2 regions of the Synechococcus sp. PROS-7-1 genome follow, and region 1 is predicted to be linked to the other one. Evidence: predicted binding sites of a transcription regulator. Region 1 holds the regulator's gene; the other holds the start of a gene.
What was found. Region 1 encodes NtcA, which controls nitrogen genes in cyanobacteria. Its sites were predicted from a motif close to GTANCNNNNGNTAC; they were not measured.
Positions count from the first base shown of each region.

Region 1 (7,619 bases):
TTCTGCAGCACCTGGAACCTCTGCGCACGGGGTTACCGGTTTGGCGTGATGAGCTCTATCTCGAGCTGCATCGGGGTTGTGCCACCTCCCGCCCCGATCAGAAACGCCACAACCGAACCCTGGAACGACTGCTGCGGGAAGCCGATCTCGTGGCAGCACTGCTAGGCCAGGAGGGGCAGGACTGGGCCTGGTTGGTTCTGCTCTTTCATCAATTTCATGACATTCTCCCCGGCACGGCCATCCCAGAGGTGTTTGATCAGGCCGAACCGCAGTGGCGCGCCGCCCGTCGCGCGGCTGCGGCTGCCCGTGATGCAGGCCTGAAGCATCTTCTTTCTGGTAACAGTCCAGCTGGGAATCGTCCAGGTCATGGCGGTGAACGCTTTGCTCCGGAGCGCTGGGCCTGGTGTGCGTTGCAGCCCTTGCCGCGTTGGTCGCCGCTACTAAGGCTTCCGCGAGGGCAATGGTCCAGCGCCGGTCGGCGGCTGCCGGTGCAGGCAGCAGCTGCCGGCGGTGTTTGGGTGCAGCTGCCCATGGTCGATGGAGTGAGTGCGGTGCCGCTAGCGCGCGCACTCCATCGTTCCGAGCCTTGCCAAAGCGCTGAGGCTGTGCGCGACCCCGTCCAGGTGACAGCCCTTGAAAGCGGAGGTTGGAGGTTGTCCAACGCACAACTCTCAATCGACGTTGGGCCTCTGGGACTGATCGGTCTCCGGGATGCTGGGGGAGGTGACTGTCTGGCGGCTCCGCTGCGCTTAAACCGCTACCGCGATCACGGTGAATTCTGGGATGCCTGGGATCTTGCTGAGGATTACCGGAAGCATCCGTTGCCCATGCCAGAGCGTTGGCAGGTGCAACTGCAGGACTCTGGCCCCTTGGTGGCCCGCGTCACGCTTCGCGGGCAGTTCGGGGTCAGCGCACTGCGAATGGATGTGCTGCTCTGTGCTGACTCTCCGCACGTGGAGCTGCTCCTCAGTGTTCAGTGGCGCCAGTCTCATGAGCTGTTGCGCCTTGAGTGTCCTCTGCTGAGCCCTGCAGTGCGCTGGGCCTCCGACACCAGCGGTGGTGTGATCGAGCGACCTGCTGTGCCGCGCACGCCCATGGAGAAGGCCCGATGGGAGGTGCCTGTGATCTCCTGGCTGGCCAGCGTTCCTGCCGCGCCAGGAGGCGGGCTGGCCCTGTTGCTCGATGGACCCCAGGGCGTTGATGCGGGGTCTGATCACCTCGGGGTGTCCCTGCTCAGAGGTCCCACCTGGCCCGACCCCTCGGCCGATGCCGGTTGGCATCGGCAGCGTGTCGCCTTGATGCCGCTGGCGGATGGATGGATGCGCAACGGTGTGCCGCAAGCGGCCATTCGATTCCGAGAACCGGGGTGGCACGGGCCTGTGGACCTACAAGATTTCTGGCAGGGGCTTCCCGCTGTCCCCGATGGCCTGATCCCCCTGGCCATGAAGCCCTCGATGGCCGCTGATGGAACGATGCGTTCAGCAGCCTCGGCGTTGATGATTCAGCTGCTGAACCCCGGGGCTCAGCGCTTGCGTTGGCTCCTTGATGATGGCTGGACGATGCCAACAGGGGAGACCAGCATCCAATTAATGCCCGGTGAACTCAGGGAGGTGCGGTTGGTCCGTCAGTCCTCGTGATCGTCGAAGGGGTCGTCGAGGCGTTTCGAGGGCGGACCAAATGCTGTGTAAACCCCAAAACCGGTGAGTCCAAGCAGGGCAGCCAGAACGGCAATCGCGACGGACAGGGCCGGCGAAGAACTTTCCATCACATCTCTCGACAGGATCGGCCTCTTCCGGGCCGGGACCCCTAGAGTATCTGGACTGAACTTCACCCGAGACCCAAGCGCCGTTATGGCTCAACGCACTCGTCTGGGCGATCTGCTCCGTCCCCTTAATTCTGAGTACGGCAAGGTTGTGCCTGGCTGGGGAACCACTCCAGTGATGGGAATTTTCATGGTGCTGTTCCTGGTGTTCCTGCTCGTGATCCTGCAGCTGTACAACCAGTCCCTGATCCTGGAAGGGATCAACGTCAACTGGAACGGGGCCGGCTGATTGTTGCCGGCTCATCCCTCTCTGGGGCGAGGCTCATGAACGTGTTTGGAATCGGCCTTCCTGAGATGGCCGTGATTGGTGCCGTTGCATTGCTTGTGTTCGGTCCGAAGCGTCTTCCCGAGCTCGGCCGAACCCTGGGGAAAACCTTGAAGGGGTTTCAATCCGCTTCCAAGGAATTTGAGCGGGAAATCAACAAAGCCATGGCTGAGCCTGAGGTGCTTCCTGAGGCTTCTGAGCCCACGACGGACACCACGCCGTCGAAAGGCGCCAGCGCTGACTGATCGTGATCAACTCCGGCGACCTCCGATTGGTGGTGGGTCTTGGCAATCCGGGTGACCGTTACGCCTCGACCCGTCACAACGTGGGGTTCATGGTTCTTGAGCAGCTTGCTGCGCGGGAACATGCACGGTTCAGACCCATGGCCAAGCTCCAGGGTGATCTTGCGGATATCGGCGCCGGCCCCGATCGTTTGCGCCTGTTGATGCCCAAGACCTTCATGAATGAGAGCGGCCGATCGATCCGGTCCACCCTCGACTGGTTTGGTTTGAGCTTGGGACAGGTCATCGTCCTCGTTGATGACATGGACCTGCCTCTGGGACGCCTGCGCTTGCGGGCTCAAGGCAGTGCCGGCGGTCACAACGGCTTGAAAAGCACGATTCAGCATCTCGGCACCCAAGAGTTCGCACGTCTTCGCATTGGTATTGGCGCTCCGGGGCGTTCGCCTGAGGAGCGGCGGGCTCGCACCGTGTCCCATGTGCTGGGGCCGTTCAGCCGTGAGGAAGAGCCTTTGCTGAAGGAGGTGTTAAACGAAGTTCTCGCCGGGCTGGAACGAATCCAGCGTCAGGGATTGGAGAGGGCAGGGAATCACATCAATGCCCTGAATCTCGCCCCTGCTCAGAGTGAGTCGGGTTGATGGCGCCATTGCCCGTCACCACGGCACATCTAAGGGTGCATCGCCAGAGTTTCAGCGACCAGTGTTTGGAAGGTGAGGTTCAGGCCGGTGGCTTTGTCTGGGAGTTTCAGTGGTTCTTCAACCGCGGTGAGCTCAGCGTTGAGCCTTCGCTCGGACGCGCCCTGATCCAGGATGCGTTGCTGCGATTTTTGGTGAGGTCCGATTACCGGCTGGAGGCTGGAGGGGATTACAGCTTCACGGTGAGAGCCAAGTTCTGATGTGGGGGGGCTGGCGCAGGCCATTGGAAACGGCAGTTGAGCGCAGATTCGAGTATCACCAGTGCTGCAACAGCATCGAGATCGCAGGGGGGGATGCGTAATCCCTCAGGCAGCAGTCGCCGCCAGCCTCTGGGAGGCCAGAGCTCCCAGTAGCGACTCCTTGCCAGAAGGGTGGTGCCGCGTTCGTCAACAACGGTGAGCTGCAGATCCGCCGGTAGCTGCTCACTCCAGTGCTCACTGGCTGTGCCGTTGCCCATCACGATGCGATCAAGAGGGGCCTGCGAGCGCCACTGCTCCAGAGTTTCCAAGACGGAGCCTGTTTGGACGACCTGGCCCTCAAGGACGACCTCCAAATCCGTGTCGACGAGCACGAGCCCGCACTTGCTTCGGCCTGGATCCAGAGCGGCGATGTGGGTCAAGGAGAGTCCTCCGCAGGGGTGGGCTTGAAGCTGCGTTGAAGCCGAATCTCAATCGCCACGGGGTCGGCTGTTTCAGTGCCGCCGAGTGCCACCGCTTCCAGTTCAACCCGACCAGTGCTGCGATCGATCAGGGTCTGTCCAAGCGCGTTCAGCGCCTGGGAGTCGAATTGCAATCCTTTGCTGATGGATCCGCGCCGTTGAATCTCCGCCAGCGTTGAGGCCAGTAGCAGGTTCAGCCTGTTGCGGACCTGTTCCGCGGATGTTTCTCCGCTGGCCAGGGCGGTTGATGCAAGCACCTCGCCATCACGGGTGATGGTGAGGTTCGGCCTGACCTCAGGAAAGGCATACACAACCGTTTCTCCCTGCAGCACGTTGGCGGCCGAGCGCAGCAGCACAACCCACGTGCCTGGTTTGCGGATGGCGTCTTCCAGGCGTTTGATGTCCTGACGGGGCACCAACAGGATCTGCTTGTCGGGCGCTTGCCCTGGGAGAACCTGCTGGTAAGCCTGCAAATTGGCCTCTCTCAGCACCTGGTCGATCACCTGACGCGCCTGGTCAGGACGTTCAAGCTTGAGGGTGGCTGTTGCGAGGGGCTGGCCACTGCTGATGGCCACATTGCCGCGGCGCAGGGCCAGAAGATTGCCTTCCAGCTGTTTCAACTCGGCTTCGCCGGAGCGGATGCGATTGCGCACCGCGGCAAGCTCACGGTCGGTTCTGCGGATTTCGTCGTCGCGTTGGCGAACGTCCTGGCTCAGGCGCAGTCGTTCAGCTTCCAGTCGGCGCGTTTGCTCCTGTAGGGGTTTGAGTGTTTCTCTCAGCTGGTTGGCTTGCTTGCGCGCTTCTTCCAGGCGTCTGCGCGCTTCGATCTCATCCTTGCGCGCTGTCTCGAGTTGTTGTCTGGATTGTCTCTGCGCCGCCCGGCTGGACTTCAGGTCCGCCCGGCTGTTGCGCAGCCTGGCCTGGAGGTCATTCAGTTCAAAAAGGCCAACGCGCAACTGCCGACTCACGAGAAGCATCAGGCCCAGGGAGAGGACGCTGATCAGACTGCCGGTGAGCACCGTGATCACCACCGCGGTCTGACGGGGACGCAGGCCGAAGAGGCTCAGCCGAGCCTTGCCCACCCTGGATCCGAGGCGATCCCCCAGGGTCGAGAGCACGCCTCCGAGGACCAGCAATGACAGCAGCAGTAACCAGCCGGTCACAGTGAATTCATTGCAGGGCGTGCAGGTTAAACGCCGCTATCTTCACCCGTCCGACGGTCAGCTGAAACGTTTGGCCAGGGCGATCGGATCGAGCACTGTGATTTTTTTGCGGTCAATCTCGACAAGTCCTGAATTGCGTAGGTCTCCGAGGAGGCGGGTGATCGTGACCCGGGTGGATCCAATGGCCTCGGCGATGGCTTGGTGCGACAGCCGTAAATCGATCGTGATCCCCTGGTTCCCAGGAATGCCGAAGTCGCGGCAGAGCACCAGCAGAAAACTCACCAGGCGGGACGACATGTCGCGGTGGGTGAGTGTTTCGATCATGGTCTCCGTTTGGAGGATTCGGCTTGAGAGTCCCTGCAGCAAGAGCAGTCCAACCGAGGTATCGGCTTCGATGGCCTGTCGGACCGATGTGGCAGGCGCCGTGACCATTTCCACTCTCGTGAAGGCCACTGAGTGGTAAAAGCGATCAGAGCGATGGCCGGTCAGCAGAGAAAGCACACCGAACAGGCTGTTCTCTCGAAGCAGCGCCACGGTGATCTCTTCCCCTGACTCATAAACGCGAGAGAGGCGCACTGCACCTCGGCGGATTAAGTAGACGCGCTCGGCGGGATCGCCCGGAAAGAAGATGGTCTTGTTGCGTTCCACCAGCTCCGTGTTGGCGCCATCCAGATCTCGGATCACCTCCAACAAGGTTCTGCTGGAGGGGGCGGGTGCGTTGGCCAGGCTCACATTGGTGGGTCGACCGGGCTGGGGCACCGTGCGACTGAAGCCGCGGATCACTTCGGGCATGGCCAGCACATCGCTTCAGGGAAGTTAAGGAGCGATCGACTCTCACCCTGTAGCAACGCACACGGTTCGAAGGGCTCAGCGCAGTAGCAAAGCCTCGTTCTGGGCTTTCATTAGCTGCTTCAGCCCAGGTTCCGCTCGGTCGAGGAGTTGGTTTAGTTGTTGCCTGCTGAAGGCTGCCCCTTCCGCTGTTCCCTGCAGTTCCAGCAGGTCACCATCGTCGTTCATCACCACATTGAGATCGACATCAGCCCGGGAATCCTCGCTGTAATCCAGATCGAGCAGGGCCTCCCCCTCAAGCAGTCCCACCGACACAGCCGCCACCTGGGAGCAGACCGGATTGGTTTGGAGGATCCCCTGCTGAACGAGGGACTCGCAGGCGTGATGCAGGGCCAGCCAGGCTCCGGTGACGGAGGCGGTACGAGTGCCTGCGTCGGCCTGAATCACATCACAGTCGACAAGCAGGGTGTTCTCTCCCAGCGCCTCCATGGAGAGTGCGGCTCGCAAGCTGCGGCCGATCAGGCGTTGGATTTCCTGGGTGCGTCCAGAGAGCTTGAGCCATTCCCGTCGCTGGCGTTCGGGGGTGGAGCCAGGCAGGAGCCGGTATTCCGCGCTGAGCCAACCGAGGCCCTGATCACGGCGCCAACGTGGCACGCCTTCTTCGCGGCAGACGCTGCAGAGCACAGCGGTCCGGCCGGTGCGAACGATCACGGAGCTGAGGGCGAAGCCCATGGGATTCCATTCGACGGCGAAGGGCCTCAGTTCGGACGCTTGGCGTCCGTCTTTGCGGGAGATGGTGTTCATGCCTGGCGACGATGGCTTGACTGAGCCTGCCAGTTGGGCGGAGACACCATGGATGGTGTCAAAGGGCTTGTGGATCGGATTCGCACCGCTAGATTCAAACTCTGCTGGGCCGTCTGGACACCAGCCCTGACGCCAGCGAACGAGATGACAACCAGCCTGAGCCCCAGCCATCGATCCCGAGACGTCCGCAGTGCGGATCACCGGACGCTGGAGCAAGCCGGTTTGCGTGGCCTGCCTGCCCTCGAGCCGAGGCCACCGCTGCACTTGGTGGCTCAGGAGGGACAGCTGCAGGTGCACACGGCCCCGTACCGCGGCAGTTACGGAACCGTGTTAAGCCAGGCGTTGCGCAGCGCAGGGCTGGGGAGCCGGGTGATGGTTGCCCAGTTCCTCAAAGGAGGGGTGGTTCAGGGGCCTGATGCAGCCGTCACGCTTTGTGACCGTCTCATCTGGATGCGTCCGGCCGTGCTCGAGTGCCTGTCTCAACCTGCTGCTCAAGCGGAATCCGCGGTTGTGGAGGCTGTGCAATCAATCTGGAACGCCTGCTCCACCCACCTGAGGCGTGGAGATCTGGATCAGTTGGTGCTCGATGAGCTCGGTCTGGCCATTGCATTCGGCTACCTCGATGAGCAAGAGGTGCTGTGTCGTCTGGAGCAGCGTCCGGCATCGATGGATGTGATCATCACAGGGCCATCCATCCCCGACTCACTCATGGCTCTGGCTGATCAGGTCACGGAATTGCGCAGGGGGTTCTGATGCTGAAAAACGATCGCTGGATCACCGAGCAAGCTGCTCAGGGAATGCTTGAGCCCTTCCAGGCTGGGCTCGTGCGTCATCTGGAGCCTGATCAGAAGCTTCGCCCAGTGTTGAGTTTCGGCTGTTCGTCCTACGGCTACGACCTGCGCCTCTCACCGCAGGAGTTCCTGATCTTCAAGCACGTGCCCGGCACGGTGATGAATCCCAAGCGGTTCAACCCCGCCAATCTGGAACCCACCGAACTGCATCACGACGAGGACGGCGACTACTTCATCCTTCCGGCTCATTCCTATGGATTGGGTGTGGCTCTCGAAAAGATGAAGGTTCCCGCGAACATCACAGTGATCTGCTTGGGCAAGAGCACCTATGCCCGCTTGGGCATCATCGTGAACACCACGCCCGCGGAAGCGAGCTGGGAAGGGCACCTCACC
Region 1 is NZ_CP047945.1:380,665-388,283, forward strand. It holds gene SynPROS71_RS01800 (alpha-mannosidase) at 1-1,637, shown strand, start outside; gene psbN (photosystem II reaction center protein PsbN) at 1,625-1,765, opposite strand; gene psbH (photosystem II reaction center phosphoprotein PsbH) at 1,851-2,051, shown strand; gene SynPROS71_RS01815 (TatA/E family twin arginine-targeting protein translocase) at 2,087-2,332, shown strand; gene pth (aminoacyl-tRNA hydrolase) at 2,338-2,964, shown strand; gene SynPROS71_RS01825 (DUF3146 family protein) at 2,964-3,221, shown strand; gene SynPROS71_RS01830 (resolvase) at 3,191-3,640, opposite strand; gene SynPROS71_RS01835 (DUF3084 domain-containing protein) at 3,637-4,842, opposite strand; gene ntcA (global nitrogen regulator NtcA) at 4,900-5,634, opposite strand; gene rph (ribonuclease PH) at 5,710-6,435, opposite strand; gene SynPROS71_RS01850 (cob(I)yrinic acid a,c-diamide adenosyltransferase) at 6,580-7,188, shown strand; gene dcd (dCTP deaminase) at 7,188-7,619, shown strand, end outside.

Region 2 (7,619 bases), 560 kb from region 1:
TGCAGCCGAGGGTCACGGCCGAGATGAGCCAGAAACGCCTGCACTGGGGAGGAGTCCATCGCGCCGAGCAGGAGCAGAAGGCTCCATCGTCCCTGACGGCGCGCCAACCTGAAGGCACTCAGCTCCTCACCAGCCGCCATGCACGACCAACGGGCAGCGTTGCTGCAGCACAACATCGGCCGATGGGCGGGATGCTTCATCCGTCTCAATGGGGATGGCTACGAGCAGGCACGCTTCCCCACGTCGCTTTCGGTGAAGGAGTGCGACGGACTGATTCAAGCCTGCCTCTCCTACGAACACACCGGCCAGCAGCGGTCGATGACCTTTCAGACCCTGCCACCCGCCATGCAGGTGAGTTCCCAGGGCGGATGGTCCCTTGGCCCCTCAAGCATCACGCCCAGGAGCTGGGTGGCGGAACTCTGCGTGGTGCACCAGCAAGAGCGCAAGAGGATCGTGGCGCGTCATGGAATGAGTGGATTGGAGCAGGTGGTGTACGTGGTGGAAATCGAAGGCACCAGGAAACCTGAGGCGCCCTTGGAACCACTGCAATGCCGCAGGCAAAGCGAGGCAGACCTGATGATCTGGGAACCCGAAGAGGGCGTTGAACTGCTGCTGGACCCGCGCGATCGCCAAGCGGGCGACGCCACAGCTTGCGGACTGCGCTGGACCCTTCCAGACGGAACAGTGCGGCAGATGGTGCGTCGCTACGGCGCCAACGGAGGCTTACTGCCCTTGAGCCAGGCCTGGCCATAACGCCGGTACGTTGCACTCCTTAACAAAGGGTCGTAATGTTTCGTTAACTGGTTAATGAAACATGGATTCCACTTCAACGAACAAAGACGCCTGGTTCCAGGACGCTGCTGCCGCACAGATCAAAGGCGAGCGCATGGCACGCGCTGAACTGCTGAACGGTCGCGTGGCCATGCTCGGTTTCGTGATCGGCGTTCTCACCGAGGCCCTCACCGGACACAGCATCCTCAGTCAGATCACCTTCGGAGTGCTCGGCTTGAGCTGACGCCCCTTCCAGGTCCATCCCCGACCGGTCGGAGTCCACCAGACCGAGACCGGTCCAATCACTCCTGATTGGCTCTCAGGCGACCCACTGGTCTGCATCCATGATTCGCTTGATCAACAACCCCAAACGCTTGAATTCCGAGAAGTTCAAGTTCGTGATGGCCTGATCGAGTCCGCAGTCCACCCAGGCATCGCCACGTTTCTCGTAGATCGTGAAATCCTCTTCGAGGGAGTTGCGACGGATGCAGTAGGTAACGCCATCGTCGTGAACGAAATCCGCCGAATGCAGCTGAAGGGCCATTCGCTCTGATTCCCCGCTTCCCGGCAAGCACATCACTCGCACTCTCGCCCCTTTTAACCAGAGCAACAATGCGCCTTAACACGGATTGCCTCCGCTGCTCAGGCCGACGACAGTGTGCTCATCGAGATCGGAGGCGCTGATGACAGCCGACACTCCACCACAGCCCAATCACGAAGCAGCCTGAGTCAACCGGCCCCTGCTCCAATAGTTTCCACTTTCCGTGAGGCTTCGTCCCTCGGCAGGCAATCACTGGTACGCCACGTCGACCGACACTCCATTGCATCGTTCGGGCTGCATGAGCAGCCATAGGTGCCCCGGAGTCCTAGCAGCCTTACCTCTGAACTTCAGGCCCCAGGCGCCTAACGGCCAGACGCTTCTTCATCCTCATGGTGCTGCCGTCTCCTCCTTAGGGAAGGGGCGGCTTTTCACTTGGATGGATCCGTGTCATCGCCTTGTTTGCGGAAGTCGCCGATCCGGGCATCAGCCCAACGGGCGAAGAAATACACGCCCACGAATAGAGGCACATAAGCGATCCACATCCGATCTGGGGCCAGACCACTGTTGTTGATCACTGCCAACCCGCCATATCCCACAACGAAGTAGATCACCGCACGCCGGATTGCTCCGACCTGTTGAGGATTCATGATCACAATCCGCGGGCTTTCAGCCTAGGAAGCCCCAGGGCGACGGGACGTGTTGCATGCGGCCTACCACAAGCAAGGCAAAAACGCGAGAAATCGGCGGAGCATCGCCCAGATCCGCAACATAGTGTTACGGTTCAAGGCACCTCGATCGCTCCGGATGTTCACGCTCGACAAGGCTCGTCAGATTTTCCCGGAGACCATGACCGCCGATGCCGTGCCGGCGATTACCGCACGGTTCAAGCTGCTCAGCCCTGAAGACCAACTGGCTCTGATCTGGTTCGCCTACCTGGAGATGGGACAAACCATCACCGTTGCCGCACCTGGCGCAGCCCGCATGGCTCTGGCGAAGCCCACCCTCGATGAAATCGAGGCGATGAGCTTCGACGAGCAAACCAAGGTGATGTGCGACCTGGCTGCCAAGATCAACAGCCCGATCTCCTGCCGGTATGCCTTCTGGTCGGTGAACGTGAAGCTCTGCTTCTGGTACGAGCTTGGAGAGCTCATGCGTCAGGGCAAAGTGGCCCCGATCCCCCAGGGCTACAAGCTTTCTGCCAACGCCAACTCGGTGCTGGAAGCGGTGAAGAAGGTGGAGCAGGGCCAACAGATCACCCTGCTGCGCAATTTCGTCGTCGACATGGGCTACGACCCCGATGTGGACGACAGCAAGGTGGTGGCTGAGCCGATCGTGGCGCCGACTCCTGAAGATCAGCGTGAAGAGATCTTCATTCCCGGTGTGCTGAATCAGACGATCCTCAGCTACATGCAGCTGCTCAACGCCAACGACTTCGACACCCTCATCGATCTCTTCCTCGACGACGGTGCTCTGCAACCTCCCTTCCAACGTCCGATCGTGGGGCGTGAGGCCATTCTCAAGTTCTTCAAGCGTGACTGCCAGAACCTCAAGCTGATTCCCCAGGGTGGTTTCGGCGAACCTGCCGACGGTGGCTTCACCCAGATCAAGGTCACCGGCAAGGTGCAAACCCCTTGGTTCGGCCGGGAAGTGGGCATGAATGTGGCCTGGCGCTTCCTGCTCGACGACAACAACAAGATCTACTTCGTGGCGATCGACCTGCTCGCTTCCCCCGCCGAGCTGCTGAAGCTTGGTGGCAAGTGATCCCTCGGGGACCAATCACTGGAGGGGATTGCAACTGGCGGGGCTGATCGGCTGCGCCTGGTTGCTCACACTCGCGGTGGGTCTTCGCCTTCCCTTCCAGCAGCTCCACCCTTTGGCCCTCATGGCCTTCGTGATGCTGCGCAGCTTTCTGCACACCGGGCTGTTCATCGTGGCTCACGACGCCATGCATGGCACCCTTGCTCCAGCAAGCCACCGCAAGCTGAATCGAAGGATCGGTCAAGGTTGCCTCTGGGCTTACGCCGGCCTGAACTACCAGAGGTGCCTGAGCCATCACATTCAGCATCACCACTCGCCTGGATCGGCCACTGATCCCGACTACTGCAGTGCGGCTGATCCTTCACCCTTGGCCTGGTATGCACGCTTTCTCAGTCACTATCTGAATCCGATGCAGCTGCTCAGGTTGGCGGTCTGCTTGGGGCTTTTGCTGCTGATCATGCCCTCCAATCAGGATCAGCCTCTGCTCACGCTGGCGTTGATCTATGTGATTCCTTTGATCATCAGCTCCTGGCAACTTTTTGTGGTGGGAACCTTTCTGCCGCACCGCAAAAACCCCCATCAAGCTGATGGTTTCCATCAACCAATCAGCCTCGATCTTCATCCGATACTGTCGTTCGCAGCTTGTTACCACTTTGGCTATCATCGCGAACATCACAGTTATCCAACAGTGCCCTGGCATCAACTCCCCGAAGCCCGCACTGCTTACGCTCAAATCTGAACCCGGTTCAGCACCTCTGCCCCGACCTCACACCTCGACAAAACCATGTCAGCAGCTGACTGGACACACCAGGAACAGTCCATTGCCAAGAACGCCTTTGAAACTGGCAAACAGCGCTCAATTGAAGCATTGATTGTGATTTTGAGAGAGCAAAGTGCTCTGCTCGACACACCCGAATCAATCTGGAAATATCACGATTTTCTCAGCAGTGAACGTTATCAATATGAAGGACGAGCTGAATTTGACACATCCAATATTTTGTTCAATCTGGCTGACATGATCAAACAAAATTTAATAAGCTACGAAGACATTGAAGGCCTTGAACAAACCAAACTCAGCAAAATCAAAGCCATGGCCATGTTTTGACGTCAGCCCAGGCTGAACGCATGCTTTTCAACTGAGGATTGCACTGAATTGGCTTTCGGTTGAATCTTGATCGATGTCGGCCTCAGAGCACAGGCCAGGGCGCGGAACGGCTGATGCACGCCCTCCACAATCAACGTTCCCATTGGATGGGAGTGGGCAAGATTGAGCTTCATCGTCAAACCGGTTGTGAAACGGAATCTGCGTCGCCTTGATTCCTTCACGCAGCCTCGCGGATTCAAGGGCTCTTGACGAGCCATGTTCAGAAAATCTTCCAGGCCGTACTTGCAAAGTTGTCGCCGTTGTCACGGCCGGCTTGCCCTGTCCCCCCAACCATGAGCTGATCGACATGTTCAGCCATGACCAGCGAACAGGCCATTGAATTGATCGGCTCCGCTGTGGACTACAGCCAACAACGCAGCAAGCTGCTCGCCAGCACCGAGCGTCTCTCCGACGCCGAGGCCATCCGCCGAGAATTCGATGAATGGCTTAACCCCACCGGGGATTGCTTGCCTCTAATGCCATGTCCGTTGCCGGAAGCGGGTTGATCACCGCCCATTCATCGCTGTGTATCCGAATGAACGACACGGTGGTTGACGGCTTCGCTATGAAGAGTCTGTAGCAACAGCTACAAGAACACGTTCACCTCACCTCCGGTGAGGCGCAGTTCGACTCAGGCCATGGAACGGGGACCTGAGCTTGCTTCGAGGAACCATCATGACGCTCACCTATCGCGGCCAGAAGTACGTGCCGAATCACACTGCAGCCACCCGGCAGCATCCTGTGGTTCTGAAGTACCGCGGTCTGAAGTTGGCCAAGTGAATTGATGCCGCCTCACGGCGGACCTGCGGCCCTGCTCAGGCAGGGCCTTTTCATTGCTCTTCCCACTGCGCCTGATGACAACAGGCCATGGGCAATGGCATTTTGAAATCATGAAACAGCGCTCCCTGCTGCAGCGGCTCGGCTCCTATCTGATGGGCCTGGTGGATGAGTACTGGACCATGCGCGAACCGCAGAGCTACGGCGAGAAAGCCCCCAGCTGCACAGTGCGCTGCGACGACGAGCACTGCGAGCGTGCGGACTGAACGGAATGTCTCGGTTGTGGTTGATACCAACCATCAACAAATGGATGTCGATCTGCTCATTCAGCGCCCTGAGCCGCTGAGGCGCTGAAGGAACCATTGGTAATTTCCGCCTAAGCCATCCATCAATTGTGAACGCAACGCCTTTGCAATCACTGAGTGCCGTTGAAGCCCCCTGTATCCATGGCGCCTGGCAACTGGATAGCTACCTGGTGGAGGAGAAAATCAGCGGCAACACCTTCAGGCCGATGGGTGACCACCCCACGGGCTACGCGCTGTTCACCCCGGCTGGACGGGTGTCGTTCACGCTCACTGCTGAAGGCCGCAAACCAACAACCGACCGCGAAGGCGATGCGGCTCTGCTGAGCAGCTTGGTGGCCTACTCCGGCACCTACAGGCTGGAGGACGACCGCTGGATCACTGCGGTGGATGTGGCTTGGAAGCCGGAATGGGTCGGCACCGAGCAGATGCGCTTCTTCTCGATTGATGCTGACCAGCTCACGGTGCGAACCCCATGGCGGGTGATGCCCAACTGGCCGAAACAAGGCCCGACCCGCAGCATCGTGATCTTCAAGCGCTGCAGCTGAAGCTGCTCACTGCAGGGGATCGATCAGGCCGTAAAGAAGCGCTGTCACAGCCATCTGGGTGCGATCACGAGCACCGAGCTTGTCCATGGCGTTCCCCACGTGGCTCTTCACCGTTTCCACCGAGAGGCCGAGCAGGGTGGCAATGGCGTTGTTCTTAAGACCGCGCGCCACGCCGGCGGTCACCTCCAGTTCGCGTGGGGTGAGTTCCTCCACCAATGGGGGCAGATCGGGTTGCGGTGTAGAGGCGGCGATGCGGCGGATCTGCTCTGGAAAGTACACACCACCATCAGCGAGGGTGCGCAGGGCATTGATCAGATCGCCGCGGCCGGTGCCCAGGCTGGATTTGAAGATCACGCCATCAGCGAAGGCCTCCATCGCCTCCTGCACCACCGTTTGGGTTTCGCGCACCAGCACGATCATGAGCTGACAGGTGGGCAACTCCGCCTTCACCCGGCGAATCAGGTTGATGCCATAGCCGGATTCGAGATCCGAGCTGCAGATCAGCAGATCCGGCTGGGTGCGCAGCACCAGCTCAAAGCCCTCGTCTTCCGTGGTGGCGGCACCCACCAGGCTCGAGGCAATCGCATCAACCAGCACAAAGGAAACCAGCGCCAGGCGATCGCCAAACACCACAACAATGCGGCGCTCCTTCAACAACGCAGAGGCCTGAGCGATCGCCTCCTGATTGGCACGGGAGTCGAGCCGAAGCTCCATGATCGGCACACGGATACCCGGTTTTAGCGCGGATGGTCCGGACGCACCTGCTGGGGATCACGCCACACAACGCCGCGAATGCAGGATGGATAGCGCGCACGGGCCAGCCGCCAGGCCTCCAGAGCATCGGCCACCTCCACGGTGTGGGTGGTCAACTGACCATCGCGCTCAAGGATGAGGTCGTAAGCGGGGGGCATCGCGCCGGATCGTGCAGCCCCTTCATTGAGGCAGAAAGCGGCGGGTTGCACATCCCTCAACTGAGGGAGAGACCGGCAGCATTCTGCTGCCGGTTCCACTCGCATCAGGCACGCCGTTTTCACTCTCAGCGGTCTGCGGCCGATCGGCAATGCGCGATTTCACTGATTGCACTTGTCGCCTGGAACACCAACACTGTGTGCATCGAGATCGGAGGCACCGATGACGGCCGACACTCCACCCGAGCCGACACACGAAGCTCGCTGACTTTCTGGCCCCTGCTCCAACAGTTTTCACGCATCAGAGAGGGATCGCCCTTCGGCAGGCACTGAGGTTCGCCACGTCGATCGGCACTCCATCTGCACCGTTCCAGGTGCCCCAAGGAGTCAACCACCCTCCCACCTAGGAACCTGGCCCCAGGCGCCACAGCCAGTCGCTTCGACCCTTTTCTTTCAGTCCACTTGCTGGAGGTTGAACAACCGTATGGCAACACTGAAATTCGCAAGGTCGTGATGCACAAACGAGCGCGTTAGGCCGCCTGTCCCGCCGAGGGACGACGGCCTCCACAAATCAGCCCCAGGCTGATTGAAACCCCCGCAGGTCTCCCTTCAACAGAGACCTGCGGGGGTTTTGCCTGTAACGACCTGGCTGATTAATAACGCTCCACCACCCGGGTGGTGCCGTCGTGGGCGATGGCCATCACCACAAAGGAGTCGGGGTCGATCCCCTCCATCTCCATCCCGGGAGAGCCGATCGGCATCCCCGGCACCGCCAGGCCCTCGATATCAGGACGTTCGGCGAGCAGGCGCTGAACCGATGCCGCTGGAACGTGGCCGTCGATCCCGTAGCCCGCAACGCTGGCGGTGTGG
Region 2 is NZ_CP047945.1:941,493-949,111, reverse strand. It holds gene SynPROS71_RS05095 (Nif11-like leader peptide family natural product precursor) at 1-140, opposite strand, end outside; gene SynPROS71_RS05090 (DUF3598 family protein) at 139-753, shown strand; gene SynPROS71_RS05085 (chlorophyll a/b-binding protein) at 815-1,015, shown strand; gene SynPROS71_RS05080 (hypothetical protein) at 1,091-1,315, opposite strand; gene SynPROS71_RS05075 (hypothetical protein) at 1,741-1,959, opposite strand; gene SynPROS71_RS05070 (orange carotenoid-binding protein) at 2,117-3,073, shown strand; gene SynPROS71_RS05065 (fatty acid desaturase) at 3,063-3,809, shown strand; gene SynPROS71_RS05060 (hypothetical protein) at 3,855-4,175, shown strand; gene SynPROS71_RS05055 (hypothetical protein) at 4,178-4,318, opposite strand; gene SynPROS71_RS05050 (hypothetical protein) at 4,532-4,720, shown strand; gene SynPROS71_RS05045 (DUF4278 domain-containing protein) at 4,890-4,994, shown strand; gene SynPROS71_RS05040 (hypothetical protein) at 5,069-5,257, shown strand; gene SynPROS71_RS05035 (lipocalin-like domain-containing protein) at 5,386-5,841, shown strand; gene SynPROS71_RS05030 (response regulator transcription factor) at 5,848-6,555, opposite strand; gene SynPROS71_RS05025 (hypothetical protein) at 6,579-6,752, opposite strand; gene SynPROS71_RS05020 (DUF411 domain-containing protein) at 7,403-7,619, opposite strand, start outside.
Region 2: the regulator NtcA is predicted to act here: its motif matches at 4,791-4,804, upstream of SynPROS71_RS05045 (DUF4278 domain-containing protein).